2 regions of the Lysinibacillus sp. GW247-5R2A genome follow, and region 2 is predicted to be linked to the other one. Evidence: predicted binding sites of a transcription regulator. Region 2 holds the regulator's gene; the other holds the start of a gene.
What was found. The regulator CtsR, encoded in region 2, represses protease genes until heat stress. The targets are predictions, from matches to a motif close to ATGGTCAATAAAGGTCAAACA.
Positions count from the first base shown of each region.

Region 1: a site for CtsR is predicted at 2,656-2,676, ahead of AC07YC_RS12530 (ATP-dependent Clp protease ATP-binding subunit). Genes of this name have one in related genera too.

Region 1 covers NZ_JBWKZL010000007.1:152,912-160,822, reverse strand. Annotated here, with positions in the region: gene AC07YC_RS12550 (Cof-type HAD-IIB family hydrolase) at 1-476, opposite strand, end outside; gene AC07YC_RS12545 (prolyl oligopeptidase family serine peptidase) at 598-1,362, shown strand; gene AC07YC_RS12540 (metal-sulfur cluster assembly factor) at 1,416-1,724, shown strand; gene AC07YC_RS12535 (Crp/Fnr family transcriptional regulator) at 1,784-2,470, opposite strand; gene AC07YC_RS12530 (ATP-dependent Clp protease ATP-binding subunit) at 2,740-4,866, shown strand; gene AC07YC_RS12525 (YjzD family protein) at 4,916-5,110, opposite strand; gene AC07YC_RS12520 (beta-ketoacyl-ACP synthase III) at 5,496-6,434, shown strand; gene fabF (beta-ketoacyl-ACP synthase II) at 6,465-7,706, shown strand; gene AC07YC_RS12510 (YuzI family membrane protein) at 7,818-7,911, shown strand, end outside.
Region 2 covers NZ_JBWKZL010000010.1:139,547-147,457, forward strand. Annotated here, with positions in the region: gene AC07YC_RS16080 (acyl-CoA thioesterase) at 1-10, shown strand, start outside; gene AC07YC_RS16085 (methyl-accepting chemotaxis protein) at 57-839, opposite strand; partial or broken gene AC07YC_RS16090 (protoglobin family protein) at 822-1,382, opposite strand; gene AC07YC_RS16095 (hypothetical protein) at 1,649-1,858, shown strand; gene corA (magnesium/cobalt transporter CorA) at 1,914-2,876, opposite strand; gene AC07YC_RS16105 (class I SAM-dependent methyltransferase) at 2,912-3,595, opposite strand; gene AC07YC_RS16110 (DUF4870 domain-containing protein) at 3,721-4,026, shown strand; gene AC07YC_RS16115 (CtsR family transcriptional regulator) at 4,290-4,760, shown strand; gene AC07YC_RS16120 (UvrB/UvrC motif-containing protein) at 4,774-5,316, shown strand; gene mcsB (protein-arginine kinase McsB) at 5,313-6,422, shown strand; gene AC07YC_RS16130 (ATP-dependent Clp protease ATP-binding subunit) at 6,412-7,911, shown strand, end outside.

The sequences.
Region 1 (7,911 bases), on a different contig from region 2:
GAATTGGCTTCATTTGCCTGTATCAGTAAACTTGTAGGATTATCTAAGAGATGTGTATATAAATCCCCAAGTGTAATTTTTGGATTACCCATATTAAAAATATTTAAGATGCGATCATCCTCTGTGTGTACATAAATATCATCCTTCACCTCTGCAATGATATTTTCATACTCGTAACTATTAATGGAATTAACGACATCATGGACAACACTTAAATCAATGGGAGTGTGCATATGCTGCCAAGAGACATTTTTAGGATGATGCACATAGGCTCCATTAAAATTGACTATTGGTGTTGTAAGCCCAAGCTCATGATAATAAATATCACTGGCACGGTATGGACGGCCAGTTGCAATCATTACTTGGTGTCCTTGTTCCTTAGCCTGCAATAATGATTTTTTTGTTTTTGCGGAAATTTGTTGTTGGTCTGTTAATAAAGTACCATCTAAATCCAATACGATTAAATGCGGTTTCATAGCTTGTTGCCCCTTTCCTATAGTTTGAATAGTATCTCTTTGTCTTTCATTCGTCAAAATTTTGTCACAGTGAAAAAAGTTTGCTAACATAAAGATGAGACAAGAGTTGGGAGTGACAAGAATGTTTGTAGAAAAAGAAATGTGGGGAAATATTCCTTTATTACATATACATACAGACAGTATGAATGAAGATACCCCAGTAGTGATCTTTTTACATGGCTTTATGAGTGCAAAAGAACATAACTTACACTATGCATATCAGTTGGTGCATAAGGGGGTGCGTGTCCTATTACCAGATGCAAAATTTCATGGTGACCGTAGCGAAGGCCTCACAGAGATGCAAATGAACTTGAAATTTTGGGACATTGTTATAAATTCTATTCATGAAGTGGAACAATTATATAATGAATTAAAGAATAAAAATTTAATAGCTCATCATAAAATTGGCATAGCAGGTACGTCCATGGGTGGTATTGTGACATCAGGCTGTCTTAAGCTGTATGATTGGATTCAAACGGCTGCAGTATGTATGGGTGCGCCTGGTTTTATAAAATTGGGTGAATACCAATTGCAGCAATTTTCAAAAAGCGGTGTCAATTGGCCCATGACAGAGGAAGATGTGCAAAAGATTAATGAGGTCCTCGCAACCTATGATGTCAGTCTAACTCCTGAAAAATTTGCAGGACGCCCGATTTTCTTTTGGCACGGTGAATTAGATAAAACTGTACCTTTCCATGAAACCTATAAATTTTATGAAACATTACGGGAATACTATCAAGCAAACCCTGAAAATTTAACATTCATGGTGAATAAAAAGGCTGGACATGCTGTACCACGTGACGGAATGTTAGCAGCAACAGATTGGCTTGCAGAGCATTTGGCATAATATGATGCATCTGCTATGATAAGGTTAACACTATGATGGAAGGAGAAATGAGAATGGATCAAGATATGAAAGATAGCATGTTAGGTGCATTAGAAAACGTAATTGACCCTGAGCTTGGAATTGATATCGTCAACTTAGGTTTAGTATATGATGTAGAATTAGATGATGAAGGTGTAGCGACGGTTACAATGACGCTAACATCGATGGGGTGTCCACTTGGCCCAGTAATTGTGGATCAAGTGAATACAGCATTAAATGAACTACCAGAAGTGAAAAGTACAAATGTAAACATTGTATGGAATCCACCTTGGTCAAAAGATAAAATGTCACGCTATGCAAAAATGGCATTGGGTGTACGCTAATAGTGGCTATTAAAAATCCCTGCTTATAAAAAATAAGCAGGGATTTAGCATGTAACGAATTAATCGATACGGCATACTTGTAAAGGACAATTTTCGCAGGCAATCTCATTTTTTAAAAATTGTAAATCGTGAATAGTAATAAAACCTTTGTCAAAAGTCAAAATATCATGTTTTTTTAAATCATTCAACATACGATTAATCATTTCACGACTAGTCGCACACAAATTGGCAATTTCCGTATTTGTTAGTTGAAACTCAATAAAAATGGAACCATCCTCTAAAGGTTTACCATACGTATTAGATAGACGAATGAGTGTTGAAAACAAGGCACCCTTTTTCCCATTTAACACTAAATCACGCAAACGACTCTGATGTTTTAAATTTTCTGTCTGTAGCCACTTCATGTATTCCACCATGATTGTAGGCTGTTCTTCCAGTAAATGTTCTAATGATTTTCTACTTAAAACATATAGCGTAGCAGATTCTAAAACTTTTGCAGTCATGGAGTTATAGACAAGGTTACAAAATAATGAACCCTCTCCAATGATACTATTAGGACCACATATACGAATCGTCAATTCCTTGCCAGCTTCGGTTTCTTGACTAATCGATATAACACCTGACTTAATATAGTATATTTCCTTTGACCGTTCACCCTCTAGAAAAATTTTATTCCCTTTATTTACTTTGATAAAAACACCATGCTTTTGAAAAAGGTCCATAATTTTTTCAAACATATTATCCATTGAAACCATATCTCCAACACATCGCTTTCTTTTTGTAATAAATGGCGATTATTACAAAAGGACAGTGGATTTTTCGATACTAAAACATAGAAACATACTATTATTATAACGTAAATTTTCATAAATAAGTGTAAAAATTTAGTGCTATTTCTTTGCGAAGAACTGTCGAGTGATGTAAAATAAAGTTAGTCAAAGAAGGTCAAACTTTTAAAAAGAACCAGAATGGGTATAAAAATTATGCGAAATATTAAAGTAAAGGAGTGCTAGCTATGCAATTTCAACAAACAGATAATCAAAAGCCATTAGAGCAATTTGGACGTAATTTAATAGAAGAAGTTAAAAATGGCAAAATGGATCCTGTCATTGGGCGCGATGAGGAAATTCGAAATGTCATTCGTATTTTAACACGTAAAACAAAAAATAATCCTGTATTAATTGGTGAGCCAGGAGTTGGTAAAACAGCAATTGTAGAAGGCTTAGCGCAACGTATTGTGAAGGGTGATGTACCAGAGGGCTTGAAAGAGTGCGTGCTATACGAGCTGGATATGAGTGCCTTAATTGCAGGTGCAAGCTACCGTGGCCAATTTGAAGAGCGTTTAAAAGGCGTGTTAAAAGAAGTGAAAGATTCAGAAGGTCAAATCATTTTATTTATAGATGAAATTCATACAATTGTAGGCGCAGGCAAAACGGATGGCGCTATGGATGCAGGAAATATGTTAAAGCCCATGCTAGCTCGTGGTGAATTACATTGTATCGGTGCTACTACATTAGATGAATATCGTATGTATATTGAAAAAGATCCTGCCTTAGAACGCCGGTTCCAGCAAGTTCTTGTACGTGAGCCTTCTATTGAGGATACTGTGTCTATTTTAAGAGGCTTAAAAGAACGCTTTGAATTACATCATGCAGTACGTATTCATGACCGCGCGATTGTGGCCGCAGCAGAACTATCCAATCGTTATATTACAGAGCGATTTTTACCAGATAAGGCGATTGATTTAATTGATGAGGCATGTGCCATGATTCGAACAGAAATTGATTCAATGCCACAGGAACTTGATGCCGTGACTCGTCGTATTATGCAGCTAGAAATTGAAGAACAAGCGTTGCGTAAGGAAAAGGACGAAGCAAGTAAAAAACGTCTGGAGCAATTACGAGAGGAATTGGCAAAGTTAAAAGAGTCCTCTGAAGGAATGCGGCAACAATGGGAGGCAGAGAAGGAAAAGCTACATGATATTCAGAAAAAACGAGAGACATTAGATAAGTACCGTCGTGATTTAGATGAAGCGGAAAGTAAGTATGATTTAAATAAAGCTGCAGAATTACGACATGGTAAAATTCCAACACTTGAAAAAGACATTCAGGTGCTCGAAAAAGAATTAGAAAGCGGCGCAGAGTCCCGTATTTTACGTGAAGAAGTGACAGCTGAAGAAATCGCAGCAATTGTTTCTCGCTGGACAGGTATTCCTGTGACAAAATTAGTGGAGGGCGAGCGAGAAAAACTATTACGTTTAAAAGATACATTACATGAACGCGTAGTTGGCCAAGATACAGCTGTTCAGTTAGTAACAGAGGCTGTATGGCGTGCTCGTGCAGGCATTAAAGATCCGCAGCGTCCAATTGGTAGCTTTTTATTCTTAGGTCCGACAGGTGTTGGGAAAACAGAGCTTGCTAAGGCACTAGCTGCTCAATTATTTGATTCAGAGGATCATTTTATTCGAATTGATATGAGTGAATATATGGAAAAGCATAGTGTGTCTCGCTTAGTTGGTGCTCCTCCAGGGTACATTGGCTATGAGGAAGGCGGTCAATTAACGGAAGCTGTCCGTCGCAATCCTTATTCTGTAGTGTTATTAGATGAAATTGAAAAAGCACACCCAGATGTGGCTAATATTTTATTGCAAATTTTAGATGACGGTCGCATTACAGATAGTCAAGGACGTATGGTCAATTTTACAAATACCGTAGTGATTTTAACGTCGAATATCGGCTCTAGTTATTTAATGGAGGCAAAAGATGACGATCCAACCGTTGAAGACTTGGTTATGACTGCTCTCAGACAGCATTTCAAACCAGAGTTATTAAACCGTATGGATGATATTATCTTTTTCCATGCCTTATCAAATAAACACTTTACAGCAATTGCTTGGAAGTATGTAGAGCAGTTAATTAACCGTGTGGCTGAACAAGAAATTACATTAGCTGTCGACCAAGAAGTTATTGATTGGGTTGTGCTACAAGGAGCAGATGCTCAATTTGGGGCAAGACCACTAAAACGCTTCGTACAACGACATATCGAAACGGCTGTGGCAAAGGAACTGCTACGGGGCGAGGTATTGCCTGGAGAAACATTGCATGTAAAAATGAATGATGGCCATTGTATAGTGGAAAAATAACAGAAAAAACCTGTTTCGCATAATGCGGAACAGGTTTTTTCTAGCTGAATTAATGATGGTCTGCAGCCTCTGGTGTAGGATCGTTTGGAAGGATTGCTCCAATAATAAAAATTAAGATGGAGAATACAACTGAAACGATTGCCCCTGTCTTAAAATCAAATGGTGCACCAAGTACAGAGCTGACTACATAGTTTAACATTGAAACTAGTAGGAATGACCATACGAACGTTACGATATATTGCATTAATTTCACCTCAACCGAACTTTTTTCATCATAAGTTTTTACTCATATTCATTATCATATCATAACATAAATCGAAAAAAAATGAATCTTTTATGTGAAACATGGCGATTTTGTCACAACAAATACAAGGTTTTGCATTTTATAATTCTCATGTATTTTTTGCGGCATTCAATTTGCCAAAGTATGCAAACCTGAAAAAGGGAATTAGGCAACTCTATAGATTTTACACTATATGCAGTATAACCCTAAGCCTACCTTCTAAAACAAAGAAACGACGCGTTTAACATACAATAATTTTAAATCGTCTTGCGTCATTCCTTTACTATGCGTTATAATTATGACCAGTTACTAATAATTGATAGTAAGAAAGCTGAGGGGTTGCTATATGAACGCTGGTATTTTAGGAATAGGCAAATACGTTCCTGAGAAAGTCGTGACAAATTTTGATTTAGAAAAAATAATGGATACTTCGGATGAGTGGATTCGTACGCGAACAGGCATTGAAGAACGTCATTTTGCGGCAGATGATCAGGAAACTTCAGATTTAGCAGTAGCCGCTGCTAAAGAAGCTATTGCAAAAGCGGGTATTACGCCTGAGGAGATTGGGTTAATACTTGTAGCAACTGTCACACAGGATCAAACTTTCCCAAGTGTAGCATGTATGGTTCAGGAACAACTCGGAGCAGTAAATGCTGCGGCGATGGATCAAGCAGCCGCATGTGCAGGATTTATATATAGTTTAGTGACAGCTAAACATTTTGTAGAGGCAAACACTTATAAATATGTCTTAGTAGTAGGTGTTGAAAAGCTGTCAAAAGTCATTGATTGGAATGATCGAAATACAGCAGTATTATTCGGTGATGGCGCGAGCGCAGCAGTTGTAGGGCCAGTATCTGAAGGCAGAGGTATTTTATCATTTGAGCTTGGTGCAGATGGCACAGGCGGTAAAAATCTTTATTTAACAAAACAAGACACAATTGCCATGAATGGTCGTGAAGTATTTAAATTTGCTGTACGCCAAATGGGTGAATCGGCTGTCAGTGTGTTAGATAAAGCAGGATTAACAAAAGAAGACGTAGATTTTTTAGTGCCGCATCAGGCAAATATACGTATTATGGAATCTGCTCGTGAGCGATTAGAGCTACCACCAGAAAAAATGTCAAAAACGATTCATAAATATGGGAATACTTCTGCAGCATCGATTGGTATTTCCTTGGTAGATGAGCTTGAAGCAGGTAAAATTAAAGAGGATGATTTATTAGTCCTTGTTGGTTTTGGTGGCGGCTTAACATGGGGTGCCGTAGCCATGAGATGGGGAAAATAAGTAGGAATAATGCTTGAGGGGAGTAAGACAATGAGTAAAAGACGAGTAGTAATTACAGGAATTGGCGCAGTTACACCACTAGGAAATAGCATCGAAGAAACATGGGCGAACATTAAAGCTGGTAAATCTGGCATTGGTGAGCTAACACGTTTGAATAAAGAGCTTTTTGCAGCCAAAATTGCAGCAGAAGTGAAAGATTTTGATATTGAAAAATATATTGATCGTAAAGAAGCTCGAAAGATGGACCGCTTTACACATTATGCATTAGCTGCTTCAATCATGGCTATGGAAGATGCACAGCTAACAATTGATGAGGAGTTAGCTCCACGTGCGGGTGTTTGGATTGGTTCGGGTATTGGTGGAATGGAAACCTATGAGCAACAGTTTTTAACATTCCAAGAGCGTGGGGCAAGACGAGTTAGCCCATTCTTCATTCCAATGATGATTCCAGATATGGCTTCAGGTCAAGTGTCGATTCATTTAGGTGCAAAGGGAATTAACTCTTGCTCAGTAACGGCATGTGCTTCTGGAACAAACTCAATTGGAGATGCTTTTAAAGTTATTGAACGTGGGGATGCAGATGTTATGATTTCAGGTGGTGCGGAATCACCAATCGTAACGATGGCTGTCGCAGGTTTCTGTGCCAATACTGCATTATCTTTAAATCAAAATCCACAAGAAGCATGCCGTCCATTTGATAAAAATCGTGATGGATTTATTATTGGTGAGGGTGCAGGTATTGTCATCTTAGAAGAATACGAACATGCAAAAGCTCGTGGTGCTAAAATCTATGCGGAAGTATTAGGTTACGGTGCAACAGGAGATGCTCATCATATTACTGCTCCAGCTCCAGAGGGTGAAGGTGCGGCACGTGCAATGATGCAAGCATTGACAGATGCTGGTGTAGAGGCATCTCAAGTTGATTATATTAATGCACACGGCACTAGTACGCCATATAATGACTTATTTGAAACACAAGCAGTTAAAACTGCTTTCGGTGACCATGCTTATAACCTAGCTATGAGTTCTACAAAGTCTATGACAGGACACTTATTAGGGGCAGCAGGGGGCGTAGAAGCTATTTTTACCGCTCTTGCACTTAAAGAAGGTATATTACCACCAACGATTAATTTAACAGATCCAGATCCTGATTGTGATTTAGATTATGTTCCAAATGAAGCGAGAGAAGCAAACATTCAATATGCAATGAGTAATTCTCTTGGTTTTGGTGGTCATAATGCAAGTCTTCTATTTAAAAAATATGAAGCATAAATAGTACATCTAAACTCAAAAAACGTCAGCCAAATTTAATTGGCTGACGTCTTTTTTTATAGTTTTGTGAATAAATGATAAGTAAGAAGAAATAGAAAGGATGCCGTTACATTGTTCCGACTCTTTTTATTTTTAGTAAGCTATGGTCTCATGATCCTCTCAATAGGGAATCTTATATTGTATTTAAATTACCGTACGCTAGGGT
Region 2 (7,911 bases):
GCCACATTAAGGTTAAAGGGAGCTTCACCTAAAGCGGTGGGGCTCCCTTTGTTATATTACATATTCAATTCATTAACTACATTAATAAGTGAATCAGAAGAAGAGGAAACAAGTGTAGCTCCTTGTGATAACTCGGTAATTAAATTAGAAATGGCTGAAATGTCTCTAGATGTATGAACATACTGTTGTTGAATGCCAGATACGGCATCAGCTATATCATTAAATGATTTAGATAAGTTTTCTTGCGTATTGACGCTATGTTGAATTTTTTGATCAACATTAATAACTGAATTTGCCATTGTTGTAATATTACTTTCCGTTTCTTTAATGAGATGTGACACATTTTGCACGGCATTTTTCGTTTCTTCAGCAAGCTTTCGTACTTCCTCCGCTACTACCGCGAAGCCTTTGCCATGTTCCCCTGCTCGAGCTGCTTCAATAGACGCATTTAAAGCTAATAAATTTGTTTGATCAGCAATGCCCGTGACAAGTCCTACTATCTCAGAAATTTTTTGAGAGGACGTACGTAACTGATTCATAGTTACCTCAAGGCTGTTGACACTTTGTAAAATAACTTGGATTAAATCATTTTGCTCTTTCAGCTGATGTTGCCCACGTCTTGATTTCTCCTGTGTATCTGCAACGAAGCTCAATCCCTGCTTGGTTGCCTCTGCAATATCATCCGTTTGCGAGGAAATGACTAATAAAGATGCAGCTGTCTCTTCACTAATGGCATTAAGCTCCTCAGCTGTACTTTGAATTGTCGTAACAAGGGCGTTTTTCGTTTGGTCAGCGGCTGTTCGAATACGGTCTTCCTCTTTTTCGTATGCCTCGATCACAAGCTGTTGCTCAAAATTAATGATTTTGCAAAATGCGTTAATTGCACGAATGGCATCATGCTTTGAAATATCCACTTCATTCACAAAATTTGTGAACGTAGAAGTAAGAGATTGGAAGGATGCTATATACCATTTTGATTGTAAGCCAATTCGAACATGGGTTTCAGCAATGGCTTTTCTTTCAGCGATATAGGCGTCATTAATATGACTTTCAAAAATATCGCTTAAATGCTTATGTAACGTAACTTTTAAACGATCTATATGCGAGGTTCTATTAATAATGTCTACTAAATCTTGGCTCAAGCTAATGGCTGCATAAAATTGCTCCACCATTGCAGGAATTAAATCCTTAGCTAACGGTTGTAGTTGCTTAATAATGGCTAAATCCTCAATGGTTAAATTTAAAAGCTGTAATTGCTTTTGAAGGTTTGGATGACTTAAAACATCTAATTGTACATGGCCCTTAAAATTTTCAGGTGTTAATGTAATTGAGTAGCTGGAACTGCTGTTTTTTGAAAACCAACTCATTATTGTTTGCTCCATTCTTAATATCCATAATAATTGTGAGTAAAATGCACTTCTGAATTTGTTAGGTCTGTAAATTTGATAAATAATTGGTATTAAATCTATTTTACTATTATTTGCTGAATATTTGGTTAAAAATTTGGTTATTTCTTTATTTTTTTACTTTATTGGCAGTCCGATTAGTGAGGCGAAGTAAATTTGAATTTAATTTGGGAAACCTGTAAAATACGAACTGTTTAAGGAGAGAAAAATTGAACGTGAAAGATTATAGGAGGAGGTACTATATGGAGAAAAAACGCTTTAAATTCGTTATTCCAGTCATGGTCATTGTTGCAATAGGTTCCGTTTATATGCTACGAAACTACTATGCGGAAGTTCCAGATATTGAACAGCTATTAATTACTATTTGCGCCGCTCTAGGGTCAGGGGTTTTAGCATACTTTTTATTCCCACAGCAGGGTGACAATAAAATTGACGATCGAGGTCCTTACTAAAAGTGAAAAATGAAGCTGCTCGTTTGATTGTTAAACGAGCAGCTTTTTGTGGGAATTAAGGCTTAAATAATTTAAACCAGCCTTTATGTTTAAAAATAGTAAGCATAGCGATTACAACAATAATCATAATGCCGAGAACAATAAAATAGCTGTATCGTCCATGTAGCTCAGGCATATTATCAAAGTTCATCCCATATACACCTGCAATAAAGGTTAGTGGAATGAAGATCGTTGAGACGATTGTTAGAGTCATCATTATGCCGTTCATGCGGCTTGAGCTCATAGCCATATAGCTATCTCGCATATCTGCTGTCAACTCTCGATTTGATTCAACCATTTCTGTCAGTTTTAGAAGATGGTCGTATATATCTCCAAAATAAGCTCTTTCAGATTTGTTTAATGAAAAGCGGTAAGAATTAAGTACTCGATATAAAAGGTCTCGCATCGGTAAAATGGCACGCCGCAAATCGAGCAAATCACTACGAAATTCGAAGACAATCTTCATGGCATTTACATTGCTTTGGTATGTAAGCTCGCCTTCAAGTGCATTTAAATGATCTTCAATTTTATAAACAAGCGGAAAATAACTATCAACGATTTTATCAATGGTTTGATACGTTAAGTAGACGGTGCCACGTTCCCAGTTTTTTGGCTGGCTTTCTAACATCTTTTGTACCTTTTCAATTTCGGGTACTGGGTTCTTATGGAATGTCACAATATACTTATTTGAGGCAAAAATATTAACCTCTTCTGCAGCTAAGGTCAGCTCGTTTAATCGATGGATGACGAAAAAATGGAAATCGTCATAAAAATCGAGTTTAGGTCGTTGTAATCGCATTAAGCAATCTTCAATAGCTAGTGGGTGAAAATGAAAAAATGAATCTAGCAAAGATTCTTCCTCTGCAGTTGGGCAATTAAAATCGACCCAGTACCATTCGAATTCTTGTTGATGTATGGATTCCAAAGGGAAATCTTTTAGTAATTGTTGTTTTTTTGTAATGCCAATGGTGCTTATCACAGCTTTCACCTCAAAGTATTTACTACAAAATATATTTACTGTTCTTCTTTAAAGCATACCCATCCACCAAACAAAGTAGTGGCAAAAAATCGAGAAGGCTTTATAAAACCTGCTTCTTGTAATAATGTTAAAATCGCTTCCTCGGGCATAAAGGACAGGGCCCGGATGGATTTTTCCATTTCTGCAACATCAGCTACGGAAAGCTTGGTATGTTGAAGCCAATAGGAACGCCATAAATCGAATTGCAGTTCCGTTTCAATAGTACCAGGTTGACCGTATTTCGAAACTAGGACAAACGGTGCGCCAGGTTGTAAATGGTTCCAAATTTCTTTTAAGGTCGATAGCTTATCCTCATAGCTTTGAATAAAATGAAGGACGAGTACACAACTAGCTGCATCAAATTTTATAGCAGGTAGATGGGTATCCAGCAATGTTCCTTGATAGAAGGACAGATCATTCGGTAAAGATTGGAGACGCTCCTTTGCTATATTAAGCATGGATTCTGACGGATCAATACCTGTAAATGACCAATTTGGTCTTCCATCTGCTAGCTGTAATATTTCATTGCCACTGCCTGCACCAATAACCAATATATCCGCATGCTCATGTAATGTGGAACGATAAAAAGTTTGTATTAAACGAAGCATTGCATCATAGCTTGGTAGAGTACGGCGAATCCCCTTTTCATATTCATTTGCTAATGTGTGGTTGAATTCCATTTCTCATCACGACCTCTCAAAAATTTTTTAAAAAACTCACTTTAAATTGAAACTATTACGGGTATAGTTCCGTAAATAGTAGTACATAAAACGATAGATAACGTATAAAGAAAGGGTTGATATATATGGAGAGTAAATGGTCTAAAGTAATCATACACGCAAGTTCGTTTTTTGCGCCATGGTTAGTTCCCATTATCTTCTTTTTAGTTAGTTCGGATGAGGAAGTGAAGGCAATTTCTATTCAAGCCATTCTTTTCCAACTTGTCATGGCAATTTTACTTGCTGTTTCTGGATTCTTAAGCATTTTCATTATTGGCATTCCATTTTTAATTGTTTTCGGTATTATGCTATTTGTAGTACCAATTATCGGTATCGTCAAAGCATTAACTGACGAGCCTTGGCGTTATCCAATTGTAGGTCGTTGGGTATAATTTTTATAGACGCAAGTATATGCTAGTTGCATATGCTTGCGTTTTTTCTATGGATAAAAAGGGTACATTAGGTGTAGGAAGAAAAAAGATATGCTCGTTAACGACTAATTAGTGCTATTTTCTACGCTTGAATATAGTTTTTTAGCCTTTTCATTTTTCTCTAGGCGAAATCATTGCAATTATTTTCAAGCGTTTTGTATAATATACTCAAAGAAAGTCAAAGATAGTCAAAGTCAGTGAAGCAAGCGAGGTGTATTCCTAAAATGCGTAATATATCAGACATCATAGAAGGTTACTTAAAGCAAGTACTTGAATTAGGTGGAGAAGGGCATATTGAAATAAAACGTAGTGAAATTGCAGACAAATTTCAATGTGTACCATCACAAATAAATTATGTCATTAATACAAGATTTACCGCCGAGCGAGGTTACCTTGTGGAGAGCAAGCGAGGTGGTGGTGGATACATTCGAATTTTACGTGTCCGCGCGAATTCACAGATTGATCTAATCGACGATGTTCTCCGGCATATTGAAGGTGGCGCATCGCAAACAATGGCAGAAGATTTAGTATATCGACTTATCGATGAGCAGGTAATTTCAAAGCGAGAAGCGAAATTAATGTTAGCAGCAATTGATCGCTCAACAATCGATTTACATCTCCCTCTAAGAGATATAATTCGAGCAAGAATATTGCGGGCGATGCTGACAACTATAAAATATGAGCAACAGAAATAGTGAGGTGATGGAAATGATATGTGAACATTGTAAACAACGTAATGCGACAGTTACTGTAACACAAGTTCAAAATGGGCAAAAGGTGGAGCACCATTATTGTGACGTCTGCGCCTCACAATTCCATCCATTTCATGCAGAGTTTAAACAGGAGCCAGTTTCCATACAACAGTTATTATCAAACTGGTTTGGCTCACCTACATGGCAAAAGGTAGGAGAAAAACAACAAACACAGCCACAACAGCAAACATGCCCACAATGTGAATTTACGTATAAGCAATTTTTAAAAGAAGGTAAATTTGGTTGCCCAAGCTGTTATGACACTTTTAGTGAGCATTTGCCTAAGCTCTTTAACCGCATACAGGCAGGGCCCCAACATATTGGGAAAATGCCAGGTGCCCATAGCAATGTGTATGTCATTAAAAAGCAAATAGAGGATATCCGTAAACGCATGAAGTTTGCTGTAGATGAAGAGCAATTCGAAGAGGCAGCAAGGCTTCGAGATGAAGTCAAAGAGCTTGAGAAGCAGCTACAATTTGAAGGTGGTGATGTGTCTTGATGATTGAATCATTTTTAGAGCGTGCGACACCTACTTGGATGGGTATCGAAGACGATTATTCTGATATTGTCATTAGTACACGAATTCGCCTTGCTCGAAATTTAGATGGCTATCGTTTTCCACTATCGTTTTCAGAGAACGAGGCTTTACAGGTGGAGCAGGCAGTTACACATGCAATAAGTGATAGTCCAACCCTTCAAAATGATTATGCATATTTTGCTATCAATGATCTAACACCTTTACAACGTCAAATTCTTGTAGAAAAGCATTTGATTAGTCCGCAGCTTGCCAAAAAAGAGCAGGTGGGCTCCGTGCTTCTGTCACAAGATGAATCCGTGAGTATTATGGTGAATGAAGAAGATCATTTACGCATTCAATGTATGACAGCGAGTTTCCAGCTTCAAAATGCCTATGAACAAGCGAATAAGATTGACCGTATTCTAGAGAAGGTCTTACCTTATGCTTTTCGAGATACGTTTGGCTATTTAACAAGCTGTCCTACGAATATTGGTACTGGGCTACGAGCATCTGTGATGATGCATTTACCTGCTCTTACGTTAACCGGACAGATGAATCAAATTATAAATGCGATGACACGTCTAGGTATGACCGTAAGAGGTATATATGGTGAAGGAAGCGAAAATTTAGGAAATGTTTATCAAGTGTCCAACCAAATTACACTTGGAAAGACAGAAGAAGATATTTTAGCAGATATACAAAGTGTTGCTGAAAAAATTATACAAAAAGAACGGCATGCGAGAGGTAGATTGATGGAAAAGGCCGAGCTGGCTTTAGAAGATCGAGTTTACCGAGCTTTAGGTACCCTTACGTATGCAAGAATTTTAACGAGTGAGGAAGCGGCTACCTGTCTTTCGAATGTTCGTTTAGGAGTCGACCTACAGTTGATTGACGGTATACTCGCAACAACTTTAAATGAGTGTGTCGTCAGTATGCAACCAGGTTTTTTACAGCATTATGCAGGTGAGGCATTACCGCCTGCTGTACGTGATCGTGTACGAGCTGAAATGCTTCGTGAGGCATTATTTCAAACACACACGAATAAGCCTAATAATGGGGAAAAAGGAGAGGATTTATATGATGTTTAATCGTTTTACACAACGCGCGCAAAAAGTATTACAGCTTGCTCAGGAAGAGGCTATTCGTTGGAAGCACGAATCCATTGGTACAGAGCACATTTTATTAGGGCTTATACGTGAAGGCGGCGGTATTGCTGCAAAAGCGTTAGAAGCTATTGATATTAGTCCTCAAATGATTGAAGCTGGTATTGAAGAATTAGTCGGCAAAGGGAAAGAAGATGTTGGTCCAATAGTTCACTATACGCCACGAGCGAAAAAAGTAATTGAACTATCGGTTGACGAATCACGTAAATTAGGTCATTCGTATATCGGTACAGAGCATTTACTATTAGCACTTATACGTGAAGGTGAAGGTGTAGCAGCTCGCGTCTTAAATAATGCAGGTGTAGGCTTAAATAAAGCACGTCAGCAAGTTTTATTATTATTAGGAAATAATGATAACGCGCAGTCTGGTCAACAAGCTGCACAAGCGGCGAATACCCCAACATTAGATAGTTTAGCCCGTGATTTAACGCAAATTGCCCGTGAAGGTACGTTAGATCCTGTTATTGGTCGAAGCAAGGAAATTACACGTGTTATCGAAGTATTATCGCGTCGTACAAAAAATAACCCTGTCCTAATTGGTGAGCCAGGTGTTGGTAAAACAGCAATTGCTGAAGGGTTAGCACAGCAAATTATTCATAATGAAGTACCAGAAATTCTTCGAGACAAACGAGTGATGACGCTTGATATGGGAACTGTCGTTGCAGGTACAAAATATCGTGGTGAATTTGAGGACCGTTTGAAAAAGGTCATGGATGAAATTCGCCAAGCCGGCAATATCATTTTATTTATTGATGAATTGCATACTTTAATCGGTGCAGGTGGTGCAGAAGGTGCAATTGACGCATCAAATATTTTAAAACCGTCCTTAGCACGTGGGGAGCTTCAATGTATAGGTGCGACAACGCTTGATGAATATCGTAAATATATTGAAAAAGATGCAGCATTAGAGCGTCGTTTCCAACCGATCCAAGTGGATGAACCAACGGTGGAAGAAGCTATTCTCATTATTCAAGGTTTACGTGACCGCTATGAAGCACATCACCGAGTGAAAATTACAGATGAAGCAATTGAAGCAGCGGCAAAAATGGGTGATCGATATATTTCAGACCGCTTCTTACCAGATAAAGCAATCGACCTTATCGATGAAGCAGGTTCAAAGGTTCGCTTACGTTCATTCGCGGTGCCACCAAACTTAAAGGCACTTGAAGATAAGCTTGAAAATGTTCGCTCTGAAAAGAATGCTGCTGTATCAGGTCAAGAATTTGAAAAGGCTGCAGCACTTAGAGATACTGAGCAAAAGCTTAAAGATGAGATTGAAGCTACACGTAAGAATTGGAAAGAAGAGCAAGGCAAGGCCGAGTCCAAAGTGACCGTAGATGATGTTGCAGCAGTTGTATCCATGTGGACAGGAATTCCTGTAGCTAAAATTGCTTCTGAAGAATCTTCGAAATTA